DNA from 4 places in the Limnobaculum zhutongyuii genome. Region 1 is predicted to be linked to each of the others. Evidence: predicted binding sites of a transcription regulator. Region 1 holds the regulator's gene; each other region holds the start of a gene.
What was found. The regulator CRP, encoded in region 1, controls carbon source genes, mostly activating them, when cyclic AMP is high. The targets are predictions, from matches to a motif close to ATGTGANNNNNNTCACAT.
Positions count from the first base shown of each region.

Region 1 (3,670 bases):
CTTAGGCAGATTGAGCGTCAGACCAATTCCGGCACCTGCCGCTAATGTAAGACCAAGACGTGCGGCATTTCTGAGAGCGGCAGATTTAAGCGAACAATAATTTTTTAGCGCTTGCCAAAAAGGAAGACGATTTTGTATCGGCATCAATGTGTGGTTGTATAACGGCTTTTGACGGCTAAGCAAGCGGGCAATGCGACTGAAATGATAATAACAAAAAGCCCCAACCGGATTATCAGGATGCTGTCTGGTAATTTTCTCCAGTGCTGATAATTCCGTCTCCATACTGAAAGGCGTTGGGCGTCGATGATAGAGGATATCATCAGCTAATACCTGTAAGCGTTGACTAATAGATTTTGCATTATGACGAATAATAGCTTCGGCCTGACTTTGCTCAACCAGCTTTTGTACTTCCGCAGGCTGGTGCAGGCTGACGGTAATGTGCTCCTGCAAATCGAGAGCCACCTGAAACGCCTGAATTAATCGCCGATGACGAGGGTGCTTCAGATTGGGAATCATATAGATTTGCTGATAAATCAACGTGATGATATCCATCACTTTCTGTTGGCGTAACAGTAGGGGAGGGAGTGCTTTTTCAGGATCGGTATGTTGGGTTAATAAGCTGTATTTCTCTTCAAAATAGTAAGCTAACTGACGAAAAAGCAGGCTAAGTGATTCTCGCATGGGTTGTTCTTGCCAGAGCCGAAACCACAGGTGGATAAATAAACCATACCAGAACGTGCCAATGGCAAATAATATGGCTACTCGCCAGATAGGTAAATTCCCCGCCATACTGAGCGTAAAAATGGCGGTCACTAATGCCGCAGGCATTAATCGTCCATAAAGCGGACTGATTTCCGCCGTTACACCAAACAGGAGGGTCAGAATAAGCATGCAGAACGGCAGCGGAACTGACCACAGCAGCAGAAACTGTAACAATACACTGCTAATAACAAACAGTGAGCCACCAATAGCCAGCCGTTTGAAAAAGTGTTTATGGGGAGTGTCGAGACCACCAATACTGCAGCAGGCAGGAACAAGGGAGAGTAAAAAGCCGGTTGCCAGATCGTCGAGTAGCCAAAACAGCAAGACAGGCAAACAGAGAACTAAAGTTTGGCGCAGAGCATAATTGACTTCTGGATGATAAATGACTCGTCGCCACATAGGCCTCCCCGGGAAAAGAAAGCGGATATGGCATTTGGAGGCCGTAAACCTATCCGCTTCTCTTTATTATTTAACGAGTCCCGTAGACAACGATAGTCTTTCCATGAGCGGAGATCAGGTTTTGATCTTCCAGCATTTTTAAAATACGTCCTACCGTTTCACGGGAACATCCAACAATTTGACCAATTTCCTGACGGGTGATCTTAATTTGCATTCCGTCTGGATGAGTCATTGCATCCGGCTGTTTAGCCAGGTTGAGTAATGTCTGTGCGATACGGCCCGTAACATCAAGGAAGGCAAGGCTTCCTACTTTCTCAGAGGTAACCTGTAAGCGGCTGGCCATCTGAGCAGATAAACGCATTAAAATATCTGGGTTAACTTGAATCAGCTGGCGAAACTTCTTATAGGAAATTTCAGCAACTTCACATGCTGTTTTTGCCCTGACCCAGGCACTGCGCTCCTGACCTTCTTCAAACAGGCCAAGTTCTCCGATGAAATCCCCCTGATTGAGATAGGAGAGGATCATCTCTTTACCTTCTTCATCCTTAATCAGAACGGCTACGGCACCCTTTACAATATAGTAAAGAGTTTCTGCTTTTTCACCTTGGTGAATAAGTGTGCTCTTGGATGGATATTTATGAATATGACAATGAGATAAAAACCATTCGAGAGTAGGGTCTGTTTGCGGTTTGCCGAGAACCATTTGTTGTTATCCTCTTTGTAGTCACTGCCTAACACAGCAAAGCGAGAAGCTTGCCGAAAATCTTACCCGCCCCGAAGCATATAACTTGCCAGGTGAGCGCTATTATAGCTGATGTAAAAAAGAATATAGAGGTGTTTGTGGGTTAGTATTGCATCAGCCTGAGCAAACTCTAATTTATCTGTTATACCCACACTATGGTTTTAACACAGGTTGAGCCAAGAGTCTCGTGTTGTCTTACTAAAATGAGGGTTAAGCGGCGCTGATTCGGGTTATTCGCCTGTTTTATCCTCATTTCCCTATTCTAATATTCTGCCTTCTAATAATTGTTGTATTAATGGTGTGATAATTAACTCCATAGCCAGCCCCAACTTCCCTCCTGGAATCACTAAAGTGTTTGTTTGGGAGATAAACGATCCCTGTAACATGACCAGTAAATAGGGAAAATCAATTCCTGTCAGCCCCCTGAAGTGAATAACGACCAGACTTTCGTCCATAGTTGGAATACTTTTCGCAGAAAACGGGTCAGAGGTATCAACGGTGGGGACGCGTTGGAAGTTGATATGCGTCCGGGAAAACTGTGGGGTGATGTAATTGATGTAGTCGTCCATTGAACGCACAACAGAATCCAGTACCGCTTCCCGGGAGTGTTCTCGTTCCACGGTGTCGCGGATCAGCTTTTGTATCCACTCCAGGTTAACGATAGGAACGACTCCAACCAGCAAATCGACATGCCGGGCAACATTATGTTTTGCGGTGACGATGCCGCCATGCAGACCTTCATAAAATAGCAGGTCGGTGGTTTCAGGCAGCGGTTGCCAGGGGGTAAAAGTACCGGGTGTTTGATTATAGGGAACCGCTTCATCATAAGTATGCAAGTACTTACGTGTGCGTCCGTTTCCGGTTTTTCCATATTCAATAAAACTGTTTTCCAGCAGAGCGAAGTCGTTCGCCTCGGGACCAAAATAACTGATGTGGCGCCCTTGCTCTCTGGCTTTACGAATTTCCGCATCCATCTCCGGACGCGTATAACGATGGTATGCATCACCATCAATGCGTGCAGCGCTTAAATTTAGCTGCTGAAAGATTTTTCTGAAGGCCAGACTGGTGGTAGTAGTACCGGCTCCGCTGGAACCAGTTACTGCAATGATCGGATGTTTTGCTGACATTAACCTGATTCCTTAGTTTTCGTTGTTATTACCAGAGCATAGTCGGATTGGTGCAGGGCTGTCATAAAATTTTATTCAGATGAATCAATACTCCGGATAAGGCTGCTCTTCCATATCATCACTGAACCGATCTTTGGGCATAATATTGATGGTTTCATGCAGCTCTGACCAAACCAATATTACCTGACCACTTTTTAGCTGACGTTTAACGTCATCCACTTTCTGCTGTAACGATCTTTCGTGCTCTCCGTAATCGGTACCTTCACGCAGAACAAAGGATTCAATAATACTCTCCAGCGTTTCGGGCGCCAGTTGCTGCCACGGAATCATCATTTGTTGTTCTCCAGATAGCCGGTTAACCATTCAGGAATGCGATGTTCCAGCCACATTTGCGGTTTTTTCCATGTGCCACTGACAAAGCCAACATGACCGCCATGTTCCGTTAACTGATATTCAATATTTTCGGGCAGGCTGTTTTTCGCAGGGATCACATCGGGTGCCATAAAGGGATCGTCTTTGGCATGAATAATCAGCAGAGGAATACGTACCTGATGTAAAACCGGCAGGGCACTGCACTTTTGATAATAATCGGTAGCGTCTTTAAATCCATGCAATGGTGCAGTAAGGGCATCATCAAACT
Region 1 covers NZ_CP034752.1:4,166,715-4,170,384, reverse strand. The annotation lists gene EKN56_RS18685 (YccS/YhfK family putative transporter) at 1-1,161, opposite strand, end outside; gene crp (cAMP-activated global transcriptional regulator CRP) at 1,232-1,864, opposite strand; gene EKN56_RS18675 (phosphoribulokinase) at 2,161-3,030, opposite strand; gene EKN56_RS18670 (YheU family protein) at 3,115-3,363, opposite strand; gene EKN56_RS18665 (hydrolase) at 3,360-3,670, opposite strand, start outside.

Region 2 (3,670 bases), 1.6 Mb from region 1:
TACCGTAGCTATCCCAGATACGGCTCAGGCTATTGCCTTTATCGCTAGCCGATGTTTTTGCCGGGGATGGGGTTGTAGTTGTTATCGACATGAAGATTTTCCTTCTCTTAGGCAACCGCATCAGCGGTGGTATTTAACATGGCTAAACTCAGGGCTTTCCCTTCGGTAGCGTCGTCATGGGTTAATTCCCCTGACAGCGCACCTTCACGCATTACCAGAATACGATCGGCAAGACCAAGAACTTCCGGTAAGTCACTGGAGGCAAAGACAACGGCAATACCCTGTTTTGCGAGTTCATAAATAACGTTATAGATTTCGTGTTTAGCGCCAACGTCAATACCGCGCGTTGGTTCATCTAACAAAATCACTTTCATCTCTTCGGATAACCAGCGGCCAAGAATGGCTTTTTGTTGATTACCACCTGACAGGTTCATAATCAGCTGTTCTGCCGATGGGGTTTTGATGTTGAGTTCACGAATACGCCTGTCGGCGTTGCTGTTCTCCCAACTGTTATTGATCAGGCAGCCTGCGCTAAGGGTTTTGCGACGAGCGCTGATATTGATATTGTCTTTTACTGAGTGAACCGGAATGATGCCTTCGGCTTTACGGTCTTCCGGACATAACATGATGCCCTGACTGATACCTTCGATAGGGGAGCTAATATTCAGCGTTTTGCCATCCAGCTCGACGCTACCACCGGTAATGCGAGTAGCGCCAAAGAGTGATTTTAATAATTCACTGCGGCCAGCACCGACCAGACCGAATAAACCGACAATTTCACCCTGACGTACCTGAAAACTAATGGGGTGCTTAACGCCCGGCGCTTTAACATTTTTCAGTTCAAAGCGCACATCCCCTAAAGGACGAGGGCTATAGCCATAGATGTCACCAATATCACGTCCAACCATGGTTTGAACCAGTTCGTCATGGGTCAGGTTAGGAATGTCGGTGAAGGTTTTCATATAACAGCCATCTTTAAAGACGGTAATGGCATCGCTAAGGGCAAAGATCTCTTCCATACGGTGGGATACATACAGAATGACCCGACCTTCAGCACGGAGCTCGCGAATAACACGGAATAGCTGTTCGATCTCTCTGGCAGACAGTGAGCTGGTTGGCTCATCAAAGGCAATGATCTTGGCGTTACGCGCCAGTGCCTTGGCTATTTCCACCATTTGCCATTGGCCGATGGAGAGATACTTCAGTGGCGTATTTGGGTCGATATCCAGCCCCAAATGCTCCAGTTGAATACGTGCCTCATAGTTGAGGATTTTTTTATTGACCACGCCGCCTTTGGTTGGCAATTGCCCTAAATAGATGTTTTCAGCGACGGTCATTTCAGGAATCAAATGTAGTTCCTGATAAATAATGGCAATACCGGAATTCAGGGCATCCATGGTGTTATTGAATTTTACCGGTTGCCCCTTAACCTTAATTTCACCCGTAGTTGGGATATAGTTGCCGCTGAGTATTTTAAGCAGCGTTGATTTTCCAGCTCCATTCTCTCCCATCAGCGCATGAACCTGACCTGGATGACAGTCAAAGCTAATGTTTTGCAGTGCTTTTACGCCTGGAAACGTTTTACTGATTTGACAAAACTCGAGATAAGGTGATTGCAGCGTAGGCATAATAAGTTCCTTAATGCTCGTACCACTTATCCGCAGGGGGCTTTTAATTGTAAACGGCCCAAAAGAAGCGACTGACGGAATAAGTATATTTTTCGATAATACGGTGTCGTATAAAGTGGGCAGATGGTTAACCATCTGCCCAATGGACAATTACAGTCCTTTCTTTTGCAGCTCAACTTTGAAGTTTTCGCGAGTAAGCAGTACTACATCGGTAACTTCAGTGAATTTAGCTGGCTCAACACCTTTGGTTTCCCAGTTGTAGAGCATTTCAATACTCTTATAGCCGTGTACGTCCGGGCTTGGTAACAGTGAACCGTAGAAGCCGGTAGCGTTAGCTTTTGACAGCTCGTTTACCGCATCCACACCGTTGATACCAATACCGATAACGTTTTCAGGTTTGAAATTCTGACCTTCTGTTGCACGTACGCCACCCAGAATGGTGTTGTCGTTAAAGCCAACGATTAGCCAGTTTTTCACTTCCGGATGTTGTACTAACATGGAGTTAGCTGCATCAAAGGAGCCCGGGATATCGTTTGATTTGCTCGGTACCTGATAAATTTGTTTCTCAGGGAAACCAGCAGCTTTCAGCGCATCCATAGAGCCAGAGGTACGGCGACGAGCGGTATCCAGTTCGTTAGAGGTAATCGCCATTACGCCGGTTTCAGCGATGTTCCACTTACGTTTGGTCATCTCTTTCCATAACTCTTCGCCCTGACGCTCACCAATTTTTGTGGCGGCCATCATGACCAGAGGAACCGTATCCATCGGTTTACCCTTAGCGTTAACGAACTGGTCATCAACGGTAATAACCTTCAGGTTGTAGCTTTTGGCTTTAGCAATAATTGCCGGCCCTAATTTTGGATCCGGGGTACAAATAACAAAACCTTTCGCTCCGTTAGCCGCCAGGCTATCAATAGCGTTCAGGGTTTTTTCGCCGTCCGGAACCGCAATTTTAATTACGTCAAAACCGAGATCTTTACCTGCTTTATCCGCAAATGCCCACTCGGTTTGGAACCAAGGTTCTTCAGGTTGTTTAACCAGAAAGCCGAGCTTCATCGTTTCAGCGATAGCTGAATGTGACATAATCGCCGACAATCCTACAACAGCAAGGGCCTTAGTAAATTTATGCATATGTTCTATCTCTCCTGTACTTGGTCTATATAGCCTAATTGGCTGTATTTATGATATTGACTCAGCGAGATCTACTATTGTTATAACAACGGATTTTTATTTAACACGCTTACTGACGCCATTTTTAAGCCTGTTCATATATAATCCATAACAAAGTGGCGTAAGTTTTAACGTTTATTCGATATGATTTTTTAGAGCGCCATCACAATTGAGAATTACAGCAAGATCGTTCATATATTCAGTGGAAAAGTGATGTATTTTGATTTTGAGGTAGATCACACTCCATCTTAAGAAAGCAAGATTGTGCATATTTCTAGCTAATGCATCCTCGCCGATTTGATGGGATTTTTTTATGGTATCCCCAAACAAAAATCACCATTAATTCGTATATGAGGTTTTTATGTCAAAAGGCGCTATTGCTCTTGGGCTTGACTTCGGTAGTGACTCTGTTCGCGCTTTGGCTGTTGACTGCATAGAAGGCTCCGAGATTGCAACCGAAGTCGTCTATTATCCGCGCTGGAAGCAGGGACTATTTTGTAAACCATCTGATAATCAGTTCCGCCACCATCCTCAGGATTATATTGAGTCGATGGAACAGGCGATTAAAGCCGTGGTTGCCATGCTGACACCAGAGCAGCGTAAAACTATCGTGGGTATTGGTGTCGATACTACCGGTTCAACGCCAGCTCCCATTGATAATGAGGGACGAGTATTAGCCCTGCGTCCTGAGTTTGCCGATAACCCGAATGCGATGTTCGTGTTATGGAAAGACCACACCTCTATTGAAGAAGCCGAAGAGATTAACCGCCTGTGCCATAGCGGTAAGTTTGATGACTATACGCGCTATATTGGTGGTGTTTATTCATCTGAATGGTTCTGGGCCAAAATCTTGCATGTTTCCCGTGCGGATG
Region 2 covers NZ_CP034752.1:1,101,378-1,105,047, forward strand. The annotation lists gene araH (L-arabinose ABC transporter permease AraH) at 1-91, opposite strand, end outside; gene araG (L-arabinose ABC transporter ATP-binding protein AraG) at 108-1,628, opposite strand; gene EKN56_RS04590 (arabinose ABC transporter substrate-binding protein) at 1,779-2,759, opposite strand; gene EKN56_RS04595 (ribulokinase) at 3,160-3,670, shown strand, end outside.
Region 2: EKN56_RS04590 (arabinose ABC transporter substrate-binding protein) is a predicted target of CRP. The motif match lies at 3,023-3,040, and genes of this name have one in related genera.

Region 3 (3,670 bases), 1.6 Mb from region 1:
GTTCAACACAAATAATCCCACTCATTTTAGATCTGACGTGGACAGAACGCTCGTTCGGGTTACACTAAGCGTTATCTTTTATCACATTTAGTCAATTTTGAACTCTTGAAGAAAAATAAATTTACCTTATCAGATGAAGAACATGCGCTATTTCGGGACTCGGTTCGAGGAATAAAACCCCTGCGCCAGGATAAGGCTCTGCATCGTATTAAACCCAAAGTTAAAAAACGGCCGGTAGAACGTCTGCTTCAGGAACAGATGGATGCCAGCTTCTATTTTTCTGATGAATTTCAACCTCTGTTGAGTGAGGATAGCCCGATTCGTTATGTGCGCCCCGGCGCTAATAGCTATGAGGTAAAAAAACTCCGACGTGGTGATTACTCACCAGAGCTGTTTCTTGACCTGCATGGGTTAACACAAGCAGAGGCTAAACAAGAGTTAGGCGCATTAATCGCCGCCTGCCGCCGGGAGCATGTTCACTGTGCCTGTATTATGCATGGCTATGGTACATACGTACTGAAACAGCAAACGCCGCTGTGGCTGGCCCAACATCCGGATGTGATGGCCTTTCATCAGGCACCCAAAGAGTTCGGTGGTAACGCCTCAATATTGGTATTAATTGCTCAGGAAACTTCGGAAGAACCCTCTCCATTCTGACTTCACGCTATTTTCACATACGCCAGTTAACCTGCCGGAAAGTCTGATGATGTCCAGCGCAGGGAGTTGCCACATATGAGTAAAACACATCGAATAATAAATAACGCCGTCTGGTTTACCCTTTTTGGGCCGTTAATTGGACTGATTATTGCGATTCCCACGATATATATCTATACGGGTTATCCATCTGGTTTCTTCCGCGATATCATCCGTGAGCTACCTTTTGCTCTGCTCATTACCTATATCTGGGGAAGTTTGCCAGCACTGGCGACTGGAATCATTATTGCCAACTTAACGCCGTTGTATCAAAAGTTTCCTTTTGCCGCGCTGGTCGGTGCTATAACCTCGGGATTGCTCCCAACCACTCTGCTTATTTTTTGGGGACAGTTAGATTTTGAAGTTCTCGGGCTTTCCATTCTCTGTGGAACCCTCTCATCGGTAACCATGTATCAAGCAGTTCACTACTTACCGGCGCTCTTTTCCCCTTTAGCCACTAACCCGGAGCAACCCGATTCGCAAAAATAGCCACTGGACGGTTATTGGCTACATTCGGTATCATAAAGCCGGACGCTAACCCGTCCCAACCTCTCTGTATTATCGCGGCTGCTGAACCACGATTAATCTGATGAGGCATCAAATATGGATAACATCCGAAACCGGGCCTGGCGGCTCTCACAAAATAAACGTAAAAAACACCAGGGTGGTCGGGCAAAAGACGACTATCGTGGAGAAAAAAACTGGAAAATGCTCTACACCCGTCGAGACAAGCTGGCAAGATCGGTGCAGCTAGGTATCGAGTATCCCAGAATACCCAATAGTCAACGAACGCTAAAAGCCATGGAAGAGGTCTGACTGCTGTATGAATGTGCTATTTATCTGTAGTCGTAACCAGTGGCGAAGCCCTACCGCAGAACAGGTGTGGCGTCGCCACCCTGAACTCTCGGTTAAATCAGCCGGAACCAGCCGCAATGCCCGCAAGCCATTAACCCCTGCATTGTTACAGTGGGCTGATGTTATTTGCGTGATGGAGCAAAAACATAAGAACCGTATTGTGGCGGAATATCAGCGCTTGATAGAGCATAAAACCATTCACGTGTTGGATATTCCCGACGACTACAAGTATATGGATCCGGAGTTAGTGCGTTTGCTGGAGGAAGTGGTCGCGCATCGGCTGGGGCTTTAAATTGTTGTTCTTTCCGGCCTGGAACCATGCATATTGATACATGTTTGCGTTTATGGCCGGAATATCCACTAAAGTGAATTTAAAAGCGATTCCACAATTAACTCAATGACCCCGGCGTTTGCTGCCAGTCAAGAGAACCTCTGCCGGTTTCAGCATCCAGCGTAATCGCTGCTACGGCTGAAGTGCTAAACATAGGTGGGTATATACCACCACAAAGTTCAGAGACCAGATAGCCCACCAACGGTAAATGAGAAACCACCAATACAGAATTCACTCCATCCTGTGCCAGCGTCATCAAATAATCAGCAGATAACATAGCATCGCCACCCGGCGTCAGGGCTGAAAACGTTTCGATGGTAGAGGAAGATGACAGAGGAAATTCGTGTTTGACTACGTCTAACGTTTGCTGTGCCCGAACATAAGGACTGACTAGCACCCAGTCAATCTCAGCAATTTTTTGCCGTAGCCAGCGCGTCATTTGAGCCGTTTCCTTACATCCGCGCTCTGTTAAGTTGCGAGCCGGATCGCTGTCAGCATGATAACTGGCTTCACCATGCCGCATAATGAACACCTGCATGTTTTGCTCCGTTCATTTATGGCTAACGCCGGTATTCCGGCGTTAGCATTATTCTAAACTGTACAAAAACTGGTGGCGATTAACGCAGGCCCAGTTGGAAAATCATAGTTTCAGCCTGGCACGAGAATGTAAAGTCTACGCTCAGTTCTACTCCACCCGCGACATCAGTCAAACGGCTTTCAATCATGCAAGGCTCAGATTCTGTTGCTCGTGCTTTTTCTGTCAGCATCTTCAGCATTAACTCTGCTTCGCCACGATTGGTAAATACATTTTGGTAAGACGCAGTGCAATCCGTGTTGTCCATCACGGTACCAACATCAACGCAACAACAAGCAGCGGTTTCTTGTGCATTACATTTTAATGAATCAGACATCGTACTCTTCTCCTGTGAATAAAACGGCTGAATAGTCGTTTTATTTAAAACCTGAATGAGATCTAGCTCAAAATTCAATAATCTTTCCTATACTACTCTTCCTGCCCGATTTACGCATGGACTTTGTTATTACCCGACTAATTATTCGTACAATAATCAACCTTCCCACACAAAATTGAGTTATAACAATATGATTATTATTACCTTTATGATTTTTCACTTTGATACGCTTCAAATGTAACCAATCCGGTATGTAAAAAGTATTTACTTTTAAATAAAGTATTAAGCCCTAATGCCCCTTAACCTCTGTCATTCGGCCCAACTGGTCTAATCTGTAGCCAACATCTTACTCCCTACAATGCCGCCTCAATTATTACAATCCGTAATAGTTTTTATCACTTTTGAGATTTTGGTATGCACCACAAAAATATTTTAAGAAAGTCGGCATTGGCAATTGTTATAGCGGCAGTATCTTCTAATCTTTACGCTTCAGGTTTCCAGCTTCAGGAATCTTCTGCTTCAGGGTTAGGTCGTGCGTTTTCCGGTGAAGGTGCGATTGCTGATAATGCAGCATCAGGTAGCCGTAACCCTGCATCAATGACGATGTTTGACCGCCCTACATTTTCTGGTGGCGCCATTTACGTCCAGCCTACGGTAAAAATTGACGGTACTTCCCCATCTGGTTCAGATATGTCCGTAAGTGACATTACGCCAAACGAATGGGTTCCTAACCTTCATTTTATCTATCCAATTAATGATAGTTGGGCGGTTGGTGGTTCTTTAACCAGTAACTATGGCCTTTCTACCCAATTCTCTGATGATTATGCTGCAGGTCCTTTGGCTGGTAAAACCTCATTAAAAACCGGCAATCTTAATTTCA
Region 3 covers NZ_CP034752.1:2,605,081-2,608,750, forward strand. The annotation lists gene smrB (endonuclease SmrB) at 106-657, shown strand; gene EKN56_RS11670 (hypothetical protein) at 733-1,182, shown strand; gene EKN56_RS11675 (hypothetical protein) at 1,297-1,509, shown strand; gene EKN56_RS11680 (low molecular weight protein tyrosine phosphatase family protein) at 1,517-1,840, shown strand; gene sixA (phosphohistidine phosphatase SixA) at 1,938-2,417, opposite strand; gene EKN56_RS11690 (YfcZ/YiiS family protein) at 2,497-2,790, opposite strand; gene fadL (long-chain fatty acid transporter FadL) at 3,205-3,670, shown strand, end outside.
Region 3: EKN56_RS11690 (YfcZ/YiiS family protein) is a predicted target of CRP. The motif match lies at 2,846-2,863, and genes of this name have one in related genera.

Region 4 (3,670 bases), 1.2 Mb from region 1:
AATATAGTCTAATGCTCCCAGTTGATCCACCAGACAGCGCGGCAGCGCCTGAGGTTGAATACTCACTGCACCCACTACTTCCCCTAAACGTAAGCGTTCCTGAGTTCGGGTTTCATCTTCAACCTGTAGATTTAAACGAATCGGAGAATCAGATAATACCGGCTTTAGCGCTGGTAATAGCCAGGTTGCCAGACTGTCGGCGTTAACGGCAAGGGAGAGCTGTAACGGAGAGTCAGCACTGCCTTCATCGCTTAGCCATTCATCTTCCAGTAATTCTACCTGATGTAAGAGAGCCAGTAACTTTTGCCCTTGTTCGGTAGGACGTGGGGGAACGGTACGGATCAGCAGTGGCTGACCATACAGGTATTCAAGCTGTTTAATGCGTTGAGATACGGCTGATTGTGTAATACATAATTTTTGCGCTGCACGTTCAAACCCGCGCTCACGGATAACCGCATCCAGCGCCTGAAGTACGCGATAATCTGGGCGTTTCATTCCTAAGTATTCTCCGTTTTAATCAGACCGTCTCTCTATCACTATGCCATACTTTTTAGATTATCGTATGTTTCTGACAGGTTTAACTGTTTCGTCTCGTGGGTTACTCTATAATAATCACATTTTTGACAGCTTAGGTAGATTTCACCATGACTCAAGATGAACTGAAAAAGGCAGTAGGCTGGGCGGCACTGAAATATGTGCGTCCGGGAACCATTGTAGGCGTAGGAACTGGCTCAACTGCTGCGCATTTTATTGATGCGTTAGGTTCAATAAAAGATCAAATAGAAGGGGCTGTTTCCAGCTCCAACGACTCCACGGCAAAACTGAAGAAGTTAGGAATCCAGATTTTTGACTGCAACGAAGTGGATTCACTGGATATCTATGTTGATGGCGCCGATGAAATTAACGGCCATATGCAAATGATCAAGGGTGGCGGGGCAGCGCTGACCAGAGAAAAGATCATTGCAGCGATTTCCCGCAAATTTATCTGTATTGCCGACAGTTCTAAACAGGTCGATATTCTGGGGGCTTTTCCTCTGCCGGTAGAAGTGATCCCTATGGCCAGAGCCTATGTTGCCAGAGAGCTGGTAAAACTGGGAGGAATGCCGGAGTACCGTCAGGGTGTGGTTACCGATAATGGAAACATCATTCTGGATGTGCATAACCTGAAAATTATGGATGCCGTGGCGATGGAAAATAAGATAAATAGTATCGCTGGTGTAGTAACCGTAGGATTGTTTGCGAACCGCGGCGCCGATGTGGCGTTGATTGGTACCGCTGATGGTGTAAAAGTTATTGAGTCGTAATGATGTGATTCCCCGAATTTTATATAACCCTATAAAATTCGGGGAAATGTTCAAAAATTATTACATATAATTAAAAAAATATTAATTTGGTGATATATATCACACTTAGCATTATCTTAACGTTAAGACGCTGCTCTTCTCTATCAGCGGCAGAATAAACCACCTAAATTAAAACATTCACTTACGCCTTCTACTGATATATAAGCAATCGATTGTATTGCCGTAACTTCTATTTTTGATATGTTGGTTAGACAGGGTCTATATAATAATCACTAGGGCAAGGTTCAGCAGATGGTAAAAGTATCGTTAGAAAAAGAGAGAATTAAGTTTCTCCTGGTGGAAGGTGTTCATCAAAGTACGGTGGATAACCTGCGTGCAGCGGGTTATACCAACATTGAATACCATAAAGGTGCACTGGATGATGAAGAGCTGAAAGTCGCTATTCGTGATGCGCATTTTGTTGGTATTCGTTCCCGCACCCACTTAAGTGCAGACATTCTGGCCGCCGCAGAGAAGCTGGTAGCCATTGGTTGTTTCTGTATTGGTACCAATCAGGTGGATCTGCATGCAGCCGCTAAACGTGGTATCCCTGTGTTTAACGCACCATTCTCCAATACTCGTTCCGTTGCAGAGATGGTGTTAGGGGAAATCCTATTGTTACTGCGCCGTATTCCTGAAGCTAACGCCAAAGCTCACCGCGGTGAGTGGTGCAAGCTGGCGGTCGGCTGTTTTGAAGCCCGGGGTAAAAACCTGGGGATCATCGGTTACGGCCATATCGGAACCCAACTGGGTATTCTGGCAGAATCTATCGGTATGAACGTGATGTTCTACGATATCGAGAACAAACTACCGTTGGGAAATGCTACTCAGGTACGCCACTTATCCGATCTGCTAAATATGAGCGATGTGGTGACGTTACACGTACCGGAAACCGCCAGTACTAAGAATATGATGGGACATAAAGAGCTGGCGCTGATGAAGCCTGGGTCTGTGCTGATCAACGCTTCACGCGGTACGGTAGTAGATATTCCGGCATTGTGTAGCGCATTGGAAAGTAATCATATCGCAGGGGCCGCTCTGGACGTATTCCCAACCGAACCGGCAACCAATCAGGATCCGTTTGAATCGCCATTAACTGCTTTTGATAATGTGTTGATTACACCGCATATCGGTGGTTCGACTCAGGAAGCACAAGCCAACATTGGTAATGAAGTGGCTGGCAAACTGGCAAAATATTCTGATAACGGCTCAACGCTTTCTGCGGTTAACTTCCCGGAAGTTTCCCTGCCGGCACCAAGTGAAAATGTCAGCCGCTTACTGCATATTCATGAAAACCGCCCAGGGGTTCTGAATCAGATTAACCATATCTTTGCGGAAGAGGGTATCAACATTGCAGCTCAGTTCCTGCAAACCAATAATGATATTGGTTATGTGGTTATCGATGTGGAAACCGATCGTTCAGATGAAGCATTGGAGCACATGAAATCGATTCAGGGCACCATTCGTGCAAGACTGTTGTTCTAATCGGGATTGATTGTGAATAAGGCGGCTGATTAGCCGCCTTTATTTTGCCGTTTTGCCTGAGATGATTTTTACCAACGCCAGTCGCGAGAAGGAGTGATAATTTCCGGTAGAGAAATATCCCAGTCCTCACAAGATAAAGCCTCGACCTGTTGGCAGTCGTGGGCAATTCCGATGGGCCAGAAACCATGATTACGCCAGTTTTTCAACGTTCGGTCATAGTAACCCCCACCCATTCCCAAACGATTTCCCTGTGCATCAAAAGCAACCAACGGCGTAATAATGACATCCAACTGTGACACGGGTAAAACCGACTGAACGTTAAGCCGCGGCTCCTGAATGCCAAAAGGGTGTGAAATCATTGGCGTTTCTGGCGTGTAGTGTAAAAACAGCAAATGACCTGGGCTAAAAGGATGTAGAACCGGCAGGTAAAGCGATTTCTTTTGTTGCCAGAGCGCCTGAATCAATGGGCGGGTATCGATTTCACCGTCAAAAGAGAGAAACAGGGAGATGTGCTGAGCTGATTTAATTTTAGGATGATCGCACAGCTTTTGGCACAGTATCTGAGCGGCTGAGTGTTGTTGGTCCGGGGTTAAGCTGTTGCGCAGTTGGCGTACTTTTTTTCTGAGTACCTGACGAGCGGAAATCTCAAAGGTCATACCGGATACGCTTATATCAAAGGATGAACAGAGAAGATAGGACTCCGAGGTGCCGTCCCGGGCTGTAACCCTTGAACCCTTGGTTCAAGGTGAACATGAATTTACAGTTATCAGGCTTCCCGGACGGACCGGGCATGCACACAAATTGTAGGAATCCACATTCTGTTGGTTTGAAATATCGGCTCA
Region 4 covers NZ_CP034752.1:735,088-738,757, forward strand. The annotation lists gene EKN56_RS02820 (LysR family transcriptional regulator ArgP) at 1-495, opposite strand, end outside; gene rpiA (ribose-5-phosphate isomerase RpiA) at 645-1,304, shown strand; gene serA (phosphoglycerate dehydrogenase) at 1,596-2,828, shown strand; gene EKN56_RS02835 (5-formyltetrahydrofolate cyclo-ligase) at 2,897-3,484, opposite strand; RNA gene ssrS (6S RNA) at 3,522-3,670, opposite strand, start outside.
Region 4: serA (phosphoglycerate dehydrogenase) is a predicted target of CRP. The motif match lies at 1,392-1,409, and genes of this name have one in related genera.